Regions from separate parts of the Oryzibacillus soli genome, predicted to be linked through region 1. Evidence: riboswitches for the same ligand, from Rfam matches in the RefSeq annotation. Region 1 holds a riboswitch; each other region holds the start of a gene.
The links. A riboswitch is a leader RNA that binds a small molecule or an ion and turns the genes downstream of it on or off. The one in region 1 is predicted to bind cyclic di-AMP.
Positions count from the first base shown of each region.

Region 2: linked by a shared signal. The riboswitch ahead of kimA (potassium transporter KimA) and the one ahead of ACSEXW_RS25090 (resuscitation-promoting factor) in region 1 are both predicted to bind cyclic di-AMP.
Region 3: linked by a shared signal. The riboswitch ahead of ACSEXW_RS04300 (C40 family peptidase) and the one ahead of ACSEXW_RS25090 (resuscitation-promoting factor) in region 1 are both predicted to bind cyclic di-AMP.

Region 1 is NZ_JBPPGJ010000025.1:12,444-17,119, reverse strand. Features, by position in the region: gene rsmA (16S rRNA (adenine(1518)-N(6)/adenine(1519)-N(6))-dimethyltransferase RsmA) at 1-540, opposite strand, end outside; gene rnmV (ribonuclease M5) at 537-1,085, opposite strand; gene ACSEXW_RS25090 (resuscitation-promoting factor) at 1,172-2,266, opposite strand; cyclic di-AMP (ydaO/yuaA leader) riboswitch at 2,528-2,719, opposite strand; gene ACSEXW_RS25085 (ABC transporter ATP-binding protein) at 3,068-3,817, shown strand; gene ACSEXW_RS25080 (ABC transporter permease) at 3,814-4,676, shown strand, end outside.
Region 2 is NZ_JBPPGJ010000001.1:384,716-389,391, reverse strand. Features, by position in the region: gene queA (tRNA preQ1(34) S-adenosylmethionine ribosyltransferase-isomerase QueA) at 1-94, shown strand, start outside; gene tgt (tRNA guanosine(34) transglycosylase Tgt) at 117-1,250, shown strand; gene yajC (preprotein translocase subunit YajC) at 1,294-1,608, shown strand; cyclic di-AMP (ydaO/yuaA leader) riboswitch at 1,837-1,973, shown strand; gene kimA (potassium transporter KimA) at 2,131-3,948, shown strand; gene ACSEXW_RS01385 (DUF445 domain-containing protein) at 4,001-4,676, shown strand, end outside.
Region 3 is NZ_JBPPGJ010000003.1:28,997-33,672, forward strand. Features, by position in the region: gene ACSEXW_RS04290 (M1 family metallopeptidase) at 1-109, shown strand, start outside; gene ACSEXW_RS04295 (hypothetical protein) at 174-995, shown strand; cyclic di-AMP (ydaO/yuaA leader) riboswitch at 1,195-1,331, shown strand; gene ACSEXW_RS04300 (C40 family peptidase) at 1,343-1,813, shown strand; gene ACSEXW_RS04305 (cryptochrome/photolyase family protein) at 2,024-3,394, shown strand; gene fabV (enoyl-ACP reductase FabV) at 3,456-4,634, shown strand.

The DNA of each region.
Region 1 (4,676 bases):
CAGGCTGCCGTAGTCCTTGGTGCCGGGCTTGGCCGCCATCCGGTCGGCCACCTCCTTCTGAATCATCACGACGATGTTCTCCACCGGCAGACGCTCCTCCAGAAGCCGCATGATGATCGGCGTGGTGATGTAATACGGCAGGTTGGCCACCACACTGACGCCTGACATTCCGGCAAAATGCCGCTCGAACACCTCGTTCAGGTCCACCTTCAGCACATCCCCGTGGACCACGGCAGCGTTCGCGTAAGGAGCCAGCGTCTCCTCCAGCACCGGCAGCATCCGCTGGTCGATCTCGATCGCTACCACCTTGCCCGCCTGCTTGGCCAGCTGCTGTGTCAGGGCCCCGATGCCCGGACCGATCTCCAGGGCGCCCTTGGATTCGTCCAAGCCAGCAGCGGAGACGATCTTGTTCAAGATGTTCAAGTCCACCAGGAAGTTCTGGCCCAGGCTCTTCTTGGCGGCCAGATCATACTTTTTCAGGACTTCCTTCGTTCTCGCCGGTGTGGCGACATCTGCAATCACATTCGGTTTCGTATTCATTCGTAGCCCTCTTTATGGAATCGCTCCAGCGCGTTTTGGAATTCCTGCTTACTGATCTGGAACATCTGGCACCGCTTATGGAACTGCTTGCCGTTGGAATAGCCGATGCCGAGCAGCCGGCCCATGGCCTTGCGGCGCTCCGCCGCCTGGGGATGGACGATGAGGCCTGCCTCCATCAGGTCCTCCCAGGCGATCTGGGAGCCCTCCTGGGCGAAGTCCGTCTTCACGTTGGCAAGCGCCCGGCGAATCATCTCCGGCGTTGCGTTCTCGATGCCGACGTCGCCCTTCACCGTCACTTCCTCCTGGGTCAGGAAGGCCTGCTTGCAGCCCGGGAAGCGTTCGGTGATGAGCCGGCGCAGCCGCTCCCCCGCATGGTCCGGGTCCGTGAAGATGATGACGCCCCGCCGCTCCAGAGCCAGACGGATCTTCTCGTACACGTCCTTGTTGATGGCGGAGCCTCCGGTTTCGATGGTTTCCGCCTCTACGGCCCGCTTGATGGCCACCGTGTCGGATTTGCCTTCTACCACGATAATTTCTTTGATCATAGGGTGCAACTTTTCCTCCCGGCCAATCGTCTGTTCAAATAGGAAAAGAAGAGGCTTCCGCCTCTTCCTTGAATCGCATTGTGAAATTAATCAACCGTCGGCTTCTTCGGACCGATGACATACACGGTATACCCGCGCTTGGTGCCGAACTTGGTGGCATAAGACATACTGTCGAAGTAGACGTCGATGGTGTTACCCTTCACGCCGCTGCCGATATCCTCCGCTCTGCGGAAGCCCAGCCCTTCGATGTACACCCACCAGCCCAGCGGGATGACGTTCTTATCGACGGCGATCGTCCGGCCTTCCGTCACCGTGGTGCCGGTATAGGTCAGACCGAATTGGGGATGGCTGTCATCCTTGCCCGTCGATGCCGCGCCGGCCGAATAAGCGGTCAGCGTGACGTTGTTCAGAACCTTCTTATATCCAAATTTTACCCCGCTCTTGGTGATTTCATCCACGTTCGGAGAAGAATTCGACAGAACCGTAACCACAGGAACCTTGGTGCCCACCGCTACGACCTTGCTTACGCTCTCGGCCTTTACGGTTTCGCCCACCTTGTTCTCCGATACCAGGACTCCATCCTCATACACTTTCTCGGTCTGAACGACCTTGGAGCCTTCCACGCCTTCCTGCACGGTCTGGGACTTGCCCTTCAGCAGGTTCCCATCGTTCTGCGTCACTGTATCGTAGGCGATGGCGACAGTCTCCTCGGAGACCTCCTTCTTCACCCGTACGATCTTCAGATCAGCACCGGACGCCAATGTCGACTCCGGCCCGGGGCTTACCTTATCCAGCTCGCCCACTTGAATATTCAGGTCTTCCAATGCTTCTGCAACCGTCTTTCCGGTTGTGTACAACGTCACCGTCTTGCCATCGGCGGTCAGTTGAATAGGCGAGGTGTGGTTAATGACGATGGCGTCGCCGTTCTTGAGCTTGGTGTCAAGAGGCAGCGAGATCCGGTCATGTTCGCCGACCTGAATGGCTTTGTCATCCAGTAGGTGTTGCAGGACAGAGCTCTTCGTGACCATCACGGTCTCTTGTCCGTCGACCACTACGGATACGCGCTTGGTAGCCGTACCGTACAACAACATGAAAAACATGAATGCCAGAGCTGTGAAGATCAGAGCAGCGATTCCGATCAAACGCCCGTTTTCATGCTTCCATCGCAATGCGAAGGCCATGCTGGATGATCGTCTTACATGGGGTTCCGTTGTTACAGGGATTGCGCCCACTTCATTCGGTCCTCCTTCATAGTCCCGCCGTCAAGTATGATGCATGCTGGGTTTGACGCGACTATTGAGTAATGATAATGCTTGGTCCTTTCTTACGAATTCTCTGGAGCAATGGGAAGGAAGAGGTCACACGAAGCGCAAAAAGCCCCGTGAAGAGGAAGCTCTTCTCGTGGCTGGGCATGACAAAATAAATTCATCAATGCACGACAAGTGTCCTCTCTTCAACGCTTACGAGGTTAGCTGACGGATTCGGACGTAAGAGTCGCCCTACCTACGCGGCTGCGAAGCAGCCATCTAAGGATTCACCCCAAAACCGTGCCGTTACTAAGGCCCAGCATGCACCTCAGTCGTTCACATTCGGTTCCCCCGTTTCCCATAGTGGAAACTCAGCGAATTGGAAAATTGGCAAGCATTATTAAGTTATCTTGAACTGTATGATAATGCCTTACAGGAAAGTTGTAAATAGCGAAAAGTCTATATATGGCTCAAAATTGCCCATGTATGCGATTAAAACCCGCTTTTTTGGCTTCATATCCCACTTGTTTCAGCCATTATCTCCGTTTTTCTTCATTCGGACCCCGATTTTCGGAAAAATGGTGAACTTTCCATCGCACAGCGGCATCAATTCGCCCCATTTGGACAGGCCATTTGAGAACAAATTGACTCGTCCGGGACTTTTTCCCATAATATTTTTAGAGAGGTCTGAACGCGATTTCCAGTACCTTTATTCCAACGAAGCAGGTGGTCCGAATCGATTCCATACTCCGGATTGAGGGCTTGTACGGAGGATATTTCCCCCATAAACCCGTCTTGAAAAACGTAACGTTCGACGTCCGTCAGGGCGAAATGGTCGGGCTGATCGGCCTGAACGGGGCCGGCAAGAGCACCACCATCAAACACATCCTGGGACTCCTTCAACCCCAGAAAGGAGAGATCCGCGTGCGGGGCTTGACCCTGAAGGAGGATCCGGAGCCTTACCGGTCCGCCTTCGCCTTCGTGCCGGAGTCCCCCGAGCTCTATGAGGAGCTGACCATCCGCGAGCACCTGGAGCTGACGGCCCGGGCTTACGGTCTGAAGGAAGCCGAATGGGAGCGACGGATGGAGCGGCTCCTCGGCACCTTCCGGATGAAGGAGAAGCTGGGAAGCTTCTCCGGCCATCTGTCGAAGGGCATGAAGCAGAAGGTCATGATTATGAACGCCTTCCTGGTGGAACCGCCCCTCTACATCATAGACGAGCCATTCCTCGGCCTGGACCCCCTGGGCATCCGTTCCCTCCTGGACCTGATGGTTGAGATGAAGCGCCAGGGTGCCAGCTTCCTGATCAGCTCCCATATCCTCTCCACCATAGAGCGCTACTGCGACCGGTTCGTCGTGCTGCACCAGGGGGAGATCGCAGCCCAAGGCCCGTTGGAGCAGATCCTGGAAGCTGCGGGGCTCCGGCAGGGGACGCTGGACGACGCCTTCTGCCGCCTGGTGGCCGGAGGAGGGAGTCCGGCATGACGGACCTGAACCGGCTGTGGTCCAAGCGGGCCGCCGCCTTCTGGAAGGAAGCCGCCGTCTATTGGAGCTATGCGGCTCGAAGCGGCCTGACCGCCTTTCTGCTCCTGTTCTTCATCATCGGCTCTTATGCCTATATGACCGTTCTCAAGACGCTGCCGGCCGATTATCCCTACTGGAGGATCACCACACCGGTCTTGGCTGCGGTTATCGGCTTGTCGCCCTACCGGACTTTCCTGAAGCAGGCGGACCAGGTGTTCCTCATGCCTGCGGAGCTGAAGCTCGGGCGAACCTGGCTCTACAGCGGCGTCTATAGCTACCTGTTCCAAGCCGCTTGGACCCTGGGGGCGCTCTTGATCCTGTGGCCGCTGTACGCTCATTGCGAGGGAACGGCCGCAGTGCCCTTCGTGAACGCAGCCGCCTCCGTCCTGTTCGTCAAGGCTGCCTCCCTGGACCGGCGGGTGGCGGAGAGCAAGCTCCTGTACCGGACCCACCGGATTCCGCTATCCATCATGCGGTGGGTGATGTCCGTTGTGTTCGCGTTCATGGTCCTGACGCAGGATTATTTCTACGGCGCGCTGGTGTTCTTCCTCTTCTACCTGCTTCATGCCTTCACCGCGCGGATCCTGCCGTCACACCGGATTCCATGGGAAGTCTGGATCCGCAAGGAAGCCGACTACCTGAAGGTGCACTATACCTTCTTCAGCTGGTTCGCGGACGTGCCGAAGCTGCCTGCGCGTCCCAAGGCGCGCAGACTCTGGGCAGAGGCTGTGAACCGGCTGCCGTTTGACAAGAGCGAAACCTATCGCTATTTGTACTTCAAGACCTTCCTCCGCTCGGAATGGTACGGCATTACGGTGCG
Region 2 (4,676 bases), on a different contig from region 1:
GGCGGGCCGGGAGAACATCCTGCGGGCTTACAAAGAAGCCGTAGAGCGGGAATACCGGTTCTTCAGCTTCGGCGACGCCATGTTTATCTACTAACGAAAGGCAGGGTCATCCAATCATGGCCGTAACCTACGAACCGATTAAGACCTGCAAGCAATCCGGCGCCCGGCTCGGAAGAGTCCATACGCCCCATGGTGTCATCGAGACTCCGGCCTTCATGCCGGTAGGGACTCTGGCCACGGTCAAGACCATGGCGCCCGAAGAGCTGAAGCAGATGGACGCTCATATCATCCTGAGCAACACCTACCACCTGTTCCTGCGGCCGGGTCACGAGATCGTCCGCCAGGCAGGGGGACTTCACAAGTTCATGAACTGGGACCGGCCCATTCTGACGGACAGCGGCGGCTTCCAGGTGTTCTCGCTGAGCGATATGCGGAAGATCACCGAGGAGGGCGTGGCGTTCAAGTCCCACTTGAACGGAGACAAGCTGTTCCTCTCCCCGGAGAAAGCGACGGAGATCCAGAATGCTCTCGGCTCGGATATCATGATGGCCTTCGACGAGTGTCCGCCGTTCCCGGCCACCCATGAATATGCGAAGCAATCGCTGGAGCGGACCACCCGCTGGGCGGAACGCTGCCTGAAGGCGCACGCCCGTCCGAAGGACCAAGCCCTCTTCGCCATCGTGCAGGGCGGCATGTATGAGGATTTACGGAAGCAGAGTGCCGCCGAGTTGACTTCCCTGGATTTCCCGGGGTATGCTATTGGGGGACTCAGCGTCGGCGAGCCCAAGCATCTGATGTATGAGGTGCTGGATTACACGACCCCGCTCCTGCCGGCCCATAAGCCGCGCTATCTGATGGGAGTAGGATCGCCGGACGCTCTGATCGAGGGCTCCATCCGGGGCATCGATATGTTCGACTGCGTCCTGCCTACCCGGATTGCCCGGAACGGAACCTGCATGACCAGCGAAGGACGTCTCGTTGTCCGGAACGCCAAGTTCCAAGAGGACTTCGGCCCCCTGGATCCCAAGTGCAGCTGCTACACCTGCCGGAACTATTCGCGCGCCTACATCCGCCATCTGATCAAGTGCGACGAGACCTTCGGCATCCGCTTGACCACCTACCACAACCTGCATTTCCTGCTGGAGCTGATGCGCGGTGTGCGCCAGGCCATCCGGGAGGACAGGCTGCTGGATTTCCGCGATGAGTTCTTCGAGATGTACGGCATGAACGAGAACGACAAAGGGTTTTAAAAGACAACATTCCTATACCGAGCCCACTTAAGGAGGAATTCCCATGTTTTATCTGGCCGCAGACGGCGCCGGGACCACCGGTAATGCCCTGGTTACATTCTTGCCCTTCATCGCCATGTTCGCCCTCTTGTACTTCCTGTTGATCCGTCCGCAGCAGAAGCGCACCAAGGCTCGCAATATGCTGCTGGCTAACCTGAAGAAGGGCGACAAGGTTACCACCATCGGTGGCCTGCATGGCACGATTCTGGAGATCACCGACGACACCGTGGTTCTGCGCGTGAACGATGCAACCAAGCTGACCTTCGAGCGCTCCGCCATCAATGCCGTCACCACCGCGGCGCAATCTGCCGCTGAGTAAGCGCATCGCAGGACGGACCTCTCCCCATGGGAGCGGGTCCTTTTTTTATTTCATGAAGTTGTCATCGAATCATGAAAAACGTAGGAAATGGGGAGATAACCGTCGAGCGGCTGACCCTCGCTTTTTTGGAAACGTACCCATCAGGCCCATCAAGAGCATGAACGCCAAAAAGCGGAAATACCAGACTTTACCGGCCGAATCCCGCGGCAGTATGATAACATACGTTAATTGAATATGCCGCTTAATTTCCCATCCGGGGAAAACGGGGGACCCAACATCTGGGGTGAATCGGTCGATGAGACCGTAGGGTGAGTTCTCGCATCCGAATCCGGCAGCTAACCTCGTCAGCGTAAGAGAGAAGGTGATTTGTGTCATGAGCACAAGGCGGGCCTTGTGTTTTTTTGTTGCCCAAAATGCGTCATCCCGTTCCGGATTATGTTTTGAGCCGAGTTGGAGAACTTATGGTCAAAGACAAGTTGAAGATGGGAGAGCGATCATCACAGACAAAAGGGGATATGCGCCATGGTAAGCAAGCTCAAACGGGTTCTGATCGGACGGCCGATGAAGAACGCCGAGATCGAAGGGGAGAAGCTCAGTAAGCTCAAGGCTCTCGCTGTTCTCTCCTCGGACGCCCTCTCATCAGTGGCTTACGGCACCGAACAGATTCTGATCGTCTTAATGGCGGCGGGCTTCACCGCGGTCTGGTATTCGCTGCCGATCTCGCTGGCAGTACTGGGCCTGCTCTTCATACTCATCCTGTCCTACCGTCAAACCATCTTCGCCTATCCGGGCGGGGGCGGCGCCTATATCGTCGCCATGGACAATCTGGGCACCTCGACCGGACTGCTGGCCGGAGGCTCTCTGCTGGTGGACTATATCCTGACCGTTGCGGTCAGCTCATCGGCGGGTACGGATGCCATCACCTCGGCGTTCCCGTCCCTGCATGAGCACCGGGTGGCCATCGCCCTCATCATGATTACCGTGTTGACCATCATGAACCTGAGAGGCGTGACCGAATCCGCCTCTGTACTGGCCATACCGGTCTATCTGTTCGTCATTGCCATCGTCATCCTGATCCTCTCCGGGATCGTGAAGGCTCTTACAGGCGGCATCGATGCCGCGGCGCCAGCAATCGGGACCTCCGTATCCAATGTCAGTCTTTTCCTTCTGCTCAAAGCCTTCAGCTCCGGCTGCTCGGCCCTGACGGGGGTGGAGGCCGTGTCCAATGCCATCCCGAACTTCCGGAAGCCGGCGGAACGAAATGCGGCCGCAACCTTGATGATGATGGGCGGCATTCTGGGCTTCATGTTCATCGGCATCAGTCTGCTGGCCTATTGGTACGGCATTGCTCCCGATCCGAAGGTAACCGTCGTATCTCAGATCGCAGAGAGCACCTTCGGCCGCGGTGTGCTGTACTATTCGATTCAAGGCATCACAGCCCTTATTCTTTTCCTGGCGGCGAACACGGCGTATTCCGCCTTCCCGCTCCTCGCCTTCATGCTGGCGAAGGATAAATATATGCCTCATGCCTTCATGGTCCGCGGTGACCGGCTGGGCTTCTCCAACGGCATCATTTTTCTCGGCGTATTCTCCGCCATTCTGGTCGCATCATTCAAGGGCAACACCGAGAACCTGATCCCGCTCTATGCGGTGGGCGTATTCATTCCCTTCACCATCTCCCAATTGGGGATGATGCTGCGCTGGCTCCGGCTGAAGCCTCAGGGCTACGCCGTCAAGTTCGTGATCAATATGATCGGCATGCTGACCACGCTGAGCATCACTCTGATTTTTATCATAACGAAGTTTTCTCAAGTGTGGACCGTCTTTCTTTTCCTTCCCGCCGTCATGTACATTTTCCACTCCATCAACAGCCATTATATGAATATCGCCGATCAGCTTCGCATTGATATCAAGACGGAGAAACCGTGCATCAAAGGGAATACGATCGTCGTACCCGTTGCAGGCGTGACCCGGGTCGTGAAGCAATCGCTCAGCTATGCCAAGTCCATGACCGACAATGTGATTGCGGTCTATGTCGGCTTCGACGACGAGTCCATCGAGCGGATGGAGGCCAAGTGGGAGGAATGGAGCCCGGGCGTGCGTCTCGTCACCTTAAGATCCAGCTACCGGAGCATCATCCGTCCCGTCCTGAAGTTCATCGATACCGTGGAATGGAAGACCGCCGAGACGGATCACGTGACCGTGCTGATCCCTCAATTCATCACCCGGCATTGGTGGCACAACTTCCTGCACAACCAGTCGAGCCTGCTGCTGAGAGCTTATCTGTATAACCGGAAGGACGTGGTCATAGCCACAGTGCCTTACCATCTCCAACGCTAAAAAACAAAGGAGCTGTTCACGGACAGCTCCTTTGCCCTAGGGAGGTAGTGCCTTGAGTACGAAATATGCGGCAGGGCTGTCCCTTGCCTTCATGGGTCTCGGCTTTGTCATCACGCTGTTCCTGCCGGACAGCACCTGGATTCTGCTTCTCCGCGGAGGCTTCGAGGCGGGGCTGGTCGGCGGCGCCGCGGACTGGTTCGCGGTTACGGCCCTGTTCCGCCATCCCTTCGGCCTGCCGATCCCACACACTTCGCTCATCATCCGCAATCGGGGGAAGATGGTGCAGACGCTCGTGTCCGCCATGGAGAACGAGCTGTTGAACAAACGGAGCATCGAGGAGATGCTCCGGCAGCACCAAGTGCTGGGCGCGGCGGCGGTGGAGCTGACGCGCTTGATCCAGAAGCGGTCGGTGCGGACCGCTGTGGTGGATTTTCTGCTGCGCCTGCTGGATCACATCCCGGAGGAAAAAGCCGTCAGGCTCCTTCAGGAGAAGCTGTCCGGCCTCGTCCGGCATAACGGTCTGGGCGGCATGAGCAGCGCCTTGCGAGATCACCTGTCGGCTGCGGATTACGAGAGGAAGGTGCTGGATCTGGGATTGAAGGAAGCGCTGGTGTGGGTGAAGCGCCCCGAAACCCGGTACCTCCTCGGCAAACTGGCCAATGAGAAGATGTCGGGCATTAAGGTAGGCGGGTTCATGGGCTTCGCGGTCCAAGCGTTCGCCGGATTCA
Region 3 (4,676 bases), on a different contig from region 1:
GCACATCAACAACTTCATGAAGCGGCAGGTCGATACGAAGACCAACGTCCGCCTGAACCTGGGCGTAAGCCGGGTGGTGGAGATTCTCTTCGGCTGGCTGACCTGGTAGACGGAGACGATGCGTATCCGTTCCAGGCCATATGTGCCCGCCGCATATTCAGGAGGTGCCCCTCATGTTCACCTATATCAAGGAAGGCTTCCGCGCCAGCGTGCGCCAGCCTTTTCCCGTGCTGGTACTGTTCTTGTACCGGTTCGTCTGGGGCGTGACGCTCTATAAGCTGTCCCAGTCCGTCATTCTCCCGCTCCTCCACCGGTATCCCGATGCGGACGGCTTCACAGCCCAGACCCGGCTGTTCCTGGCGGAGGGCCAGTTCGTCCTCTTCAAGACGGACGTCAGCCATTCCTACCTGTGGCTTCTGGCCGGACTTCTCGGCCTGCGGATGGTGCTGACCCCCCTCCTGAACGCAGGGCTCTTCTACTCCCTGGCCCACACCCAATACAACGCGGGCTACCGCTTCGTCCGGGGGGTGGCCGAGCTGAGCAGGCCCTACCTGCTCCTCTACGCCATCCAGATGCTCCTGACTCTGGTTCCTCTGTGGTGGGTGCTGCCCGAGCTGAAGTCCGCTCTCCTGTCCTCCGGCACCTATCAGGAGCTGGCCCGGAGCGCCCTCCCGTATACGTCCCTGATGCTGGGCTACGGGTTCCTGCTCCATCTGCTGTTCCTGCACATCCAATTCGGGCGGGTGCATGCGGAGCCCCTCTCCCGATCCGTCACCACCGCTCTGCGTTCCCTCCCTCTGGTGCTCGGCATCGGCGGCCTCCTGGTCCTGCTCGGCACTCTGGCCTCTCTGGCCATGCTGGGCGGCTCCATCGTCTGGGCGGGCTTCTGGGCCCTGGCCGTCTACCAGGCCTACCGGCTCCTGCAGACGCTCTTCAGCGTCTGGGGCATCGCCGCCCAGCATCGTCTCTTCACCGCCAAGAGCGGCCTTCACTAGATCTAATCCGACGGCGATTGCTCGTCACGGCTCCCCTTTCTGCCTCCGCAGGAAGGGGAGTTTTTTCATCATCCGACAGTGAAAACGCTATTAAATTGGAGAGATTGTTGTACAAAGTGTGAAATCTGAAGATTTTCTTATGAAATTTATAAGATTTCGGAAGGAATTTGTCCCCCTATGCAGAATCTTTAGACTTGGAAAAAATAACATGCCGAATTCCCTTATCGGGAAACGGGGGAACCATCTTGGGTGAATTGGCCTCGTATTGCAGTGGCCATAGGGACAACCTTCAACCGAACCCTCAAGCTAACCTCGTAGGCACCAGGAAGGGGCATCTTGATTTGTTGTTGAAGAAGTCCGTCGTCATGCTGTGCACCGTTGTCATGCTGCTCACGTTCTCCATGGGGACTGCCTCTGCGGCAACCCCGCTGAACGAGACCATCGATTCCTTGATTGGAACCCCTTACAAGTATACGGGAACCACCACCAAGGGCTTCGATTGCTCGGGCTTCACCAGCTATGTTTTTGCCCAGTTCGGCATCGATCTGCCTCACAGCTCGAAGGCTCAGAACGACGAAGGGTTTTGGGTGGACAAATCCGACCTTCGCGCGGGCGACCTTGTATTCTTCAATACGGATGGCAAAGGCATTTCCCACGTAGGCATCTACGTCGGCGACGGTCAATTCGCCCACTCCGCCAACGGCTCGGGCGTCACCATCACCAACCTGAACGATGCTTACTACAAGAAGCGTTACGTGTCCGCACGCCGCGTTCTGTGGGACGAGATCTACACCCAGATGACCACCGACGCCAATTAAGCCTCGGCCGGCTGGGACAAGCTCCCCTGCACCGCACCGTTGAAGAACTCCAGCACGTCGATTTATTCCCAATGAGCCCTGTCCGGAGCAAGTCCGGGCGGGGCTTGTTTCATGGATAGCCCCCCGTTCCCGGCCGGCAAGCCCGCCCGCTCATTACAGGACCGTCCGAGTTCCATGCTATACTGGTCCCAGGAAGGGAGCGCATCATCCATGATCCTGTTCATTCACCGCAAAGACCTGCGGACCCATGACCTGGCCGCTTACGATCATATCGCCACTGCCGGCGCACCGTCCCTGCATCTCTTCGTGCTGGACCCGTTCCTCCTCCGGGGCGGACGGCAGAATGAGTACAGCGGCAGGACCTTCCTCCGGTATCTGAACCGGATGGTCCGGCTGTACCGGGAGGCGGGCCGTCCGCTCCACGTGCTCTTCGGCGAGCCGGAGCAGGTGCTGGCCCGGACGCTGGAGCTTCACCCGGACATCCGGGAGGTGCTGTGGCACCGGGAGTGGACGCCGTACGCCCGGCACCGGGACCGGAAGCTCCGGCAGACCGCCGCTCTGCGCGGCGTATCCGTCACCGAGCTGGCCGATTCCATGCTGATCGACCCCGGGGACTTCCAGCGGTACGCCGGCCGGAGCGGCCCTTACCGCGTGTTCACCCCCTTCTACCGGAAGTGGCACGAATATTTGGGACAATTCTATCGCCCCTCGTGGCAGGCCCGCCTGGAGGAGCTGAACGCCCTCCCCGCCGATCCTGCTCTAGCGGAGAGCTTCCCGCTCCCCTGGGAGCCGGCCGCTTTCGGTGAGCCGGCCCGGGAGCCCGACTGGGAGCTGGACCGCTTCCTGGACGAACGGTTGGCCGCTTACGGCGGCATGCGGGACCGGTTCGCGGTCCCCGGCACCAGCGGGCTCAGCGCCGCCGTCAATACGGGGGCGCTGTCCGTCCGCCAGGCCTACGAAGCGGCCTCCTCCTCCCCCGTGGGGGAGAGCTGGGTCCGGCAGCTGGCCTGGAGGGATTTTTACCTGTATCAGGCTCTGTATGATCCGGAGTTCTTCTCGTATGAGGAACGCTTCGATCTCTCGGAACTGTCCGACCGCCACTTGGAGGCATGGGCCAAAGGCGCCACCGGCATCCCGCTGATCGACGCCGCCATGACGGAGCTTCGCGAGACGGGAGCCCTGCATAACCGGCTGCGGATGATCACGGCCATGTTCCTGACCAAGAACCTGCTGTGTCCTTTTCCGCTGGGAGAGCAGGTCTTCCGCCGCAGGCTGGCCGATTACGACAATGTGCTGAACCGGGGCGGCTGGCTCTGGTCGGCCTCCATGGGCTTCGATCCGGCCCCGTACTTCCGCATCATGAACCCGGTCTCCCAATCCCAGACCCATGATCCCACAGGGGAATATATCCGGAGGTGGCTTCCCCATCTGAAGCATCTGGGGGACCGGGAGATTCACCTGCCCCAGCCGGCTGCCATCGTGGATCTCAAGGCCTCGCGGGCCAGGGCCATCGAGGTGTACAAGGGGCTTTTGGCGTCGGGAACGTCTCGTCCGGACAAGCCAAGTGTTGAAAAACCGTAACGGAACATATATATTATGGAAGAAAATACGCTTTTATCGAATCAGGGAGGGACTCCTGCCAATGATCATCAAACCGAAAATCCGCGGCTTCATCTGTACGACCGCCCATCCGACCGGCTGCGCCGAACATGTGAACCGCCAGATCGCATATGTCAAAGGTACCGGCCGGAAGCTGGACGGCGCCAAGAAAGTGCTGGTCATCGGCGCCTCCACCGGCTACGGCCTCGCCTCCCGCATCGCCGCCACCTTCGGCATGGGCGCGGACACCGTGGGCCTCTTCTTCGAGCGCCCGGCCTCCGATGACCGCACCGCCACCGCCGGCTGGTACAATACCGCCGCCTTCGAGCAGGCTGCCCGCGAAGCCGGGTATGTGGCCGAGAGCATCAACGGCGACGCCTTCTCCCAAGAAATCAAGGAAGCGACCCTGAAGCTGATGAAGGAGAAGCTGGGCAAAATCGACCATCTCGTCTACAGCGTCGCCGCTCCCCGCCGCACCGACCCGGTCACCGGCGAGACGTATGCGTCCGTGCTGAAGCCGGTGGGCCAAGCCTACTCCAACAAGACCGTCAACGTCCAAACCGGCGTCGTGACCGACGTGACCCTGGAGCCGGCCAGCGAGGAAGAACAGCGCCAGACCGTGAAGGTCATGGGCGGCGAGGACTGGTCCATGTGGGTGGAGGCCCTTGCGGATGCCGACCTGCTGGCCGACGGCTTCACCACCCTGGCCTATTCCTATATCGGACCGAAGGTGACCCACGCCATCTACCGCGAAGGGACTATCGGCCGGGCCAAGGACCATCTGGAGCAGACCGCTCATGACCTGACCACACGCCTGAAGCCGTACAACGGCCGGGCTTACGTGTCGGTCAACAAGGCGCTGGTTACCCAAGCCAGCTCCGCTATTCCCGTGGTTCCGCTCTATATCTCCATCCTCTACAAGATCATGCAGGAAAAAGGCCTTCACGAGGGCTGCATCGAGCAGATGCAGCGCATGTACGAGCGCCTGTATGCCGGCGGCGAGGTACTGACCGATGAGCGGGGCCGCATCCGCATGGACGACTGGGAGATGCGCGAGGACGTGCAGCAGCTGGTGGACGAGGCCTGGGCCCAAATCTCCACCGAGACGCTGCCGGAGCTGGGCGACCTGGAGAGCTACCGCCAGGAGTTCCTGCACCTGTTCGGCTTCGGCTTCGACCAAGTGGACTACGAAGCGGACGTCAACCCGAACGTCCAGCTCTAACCGAATACCTGAACGCCCAAGCCTCCGGGCTTCTTCCCACAC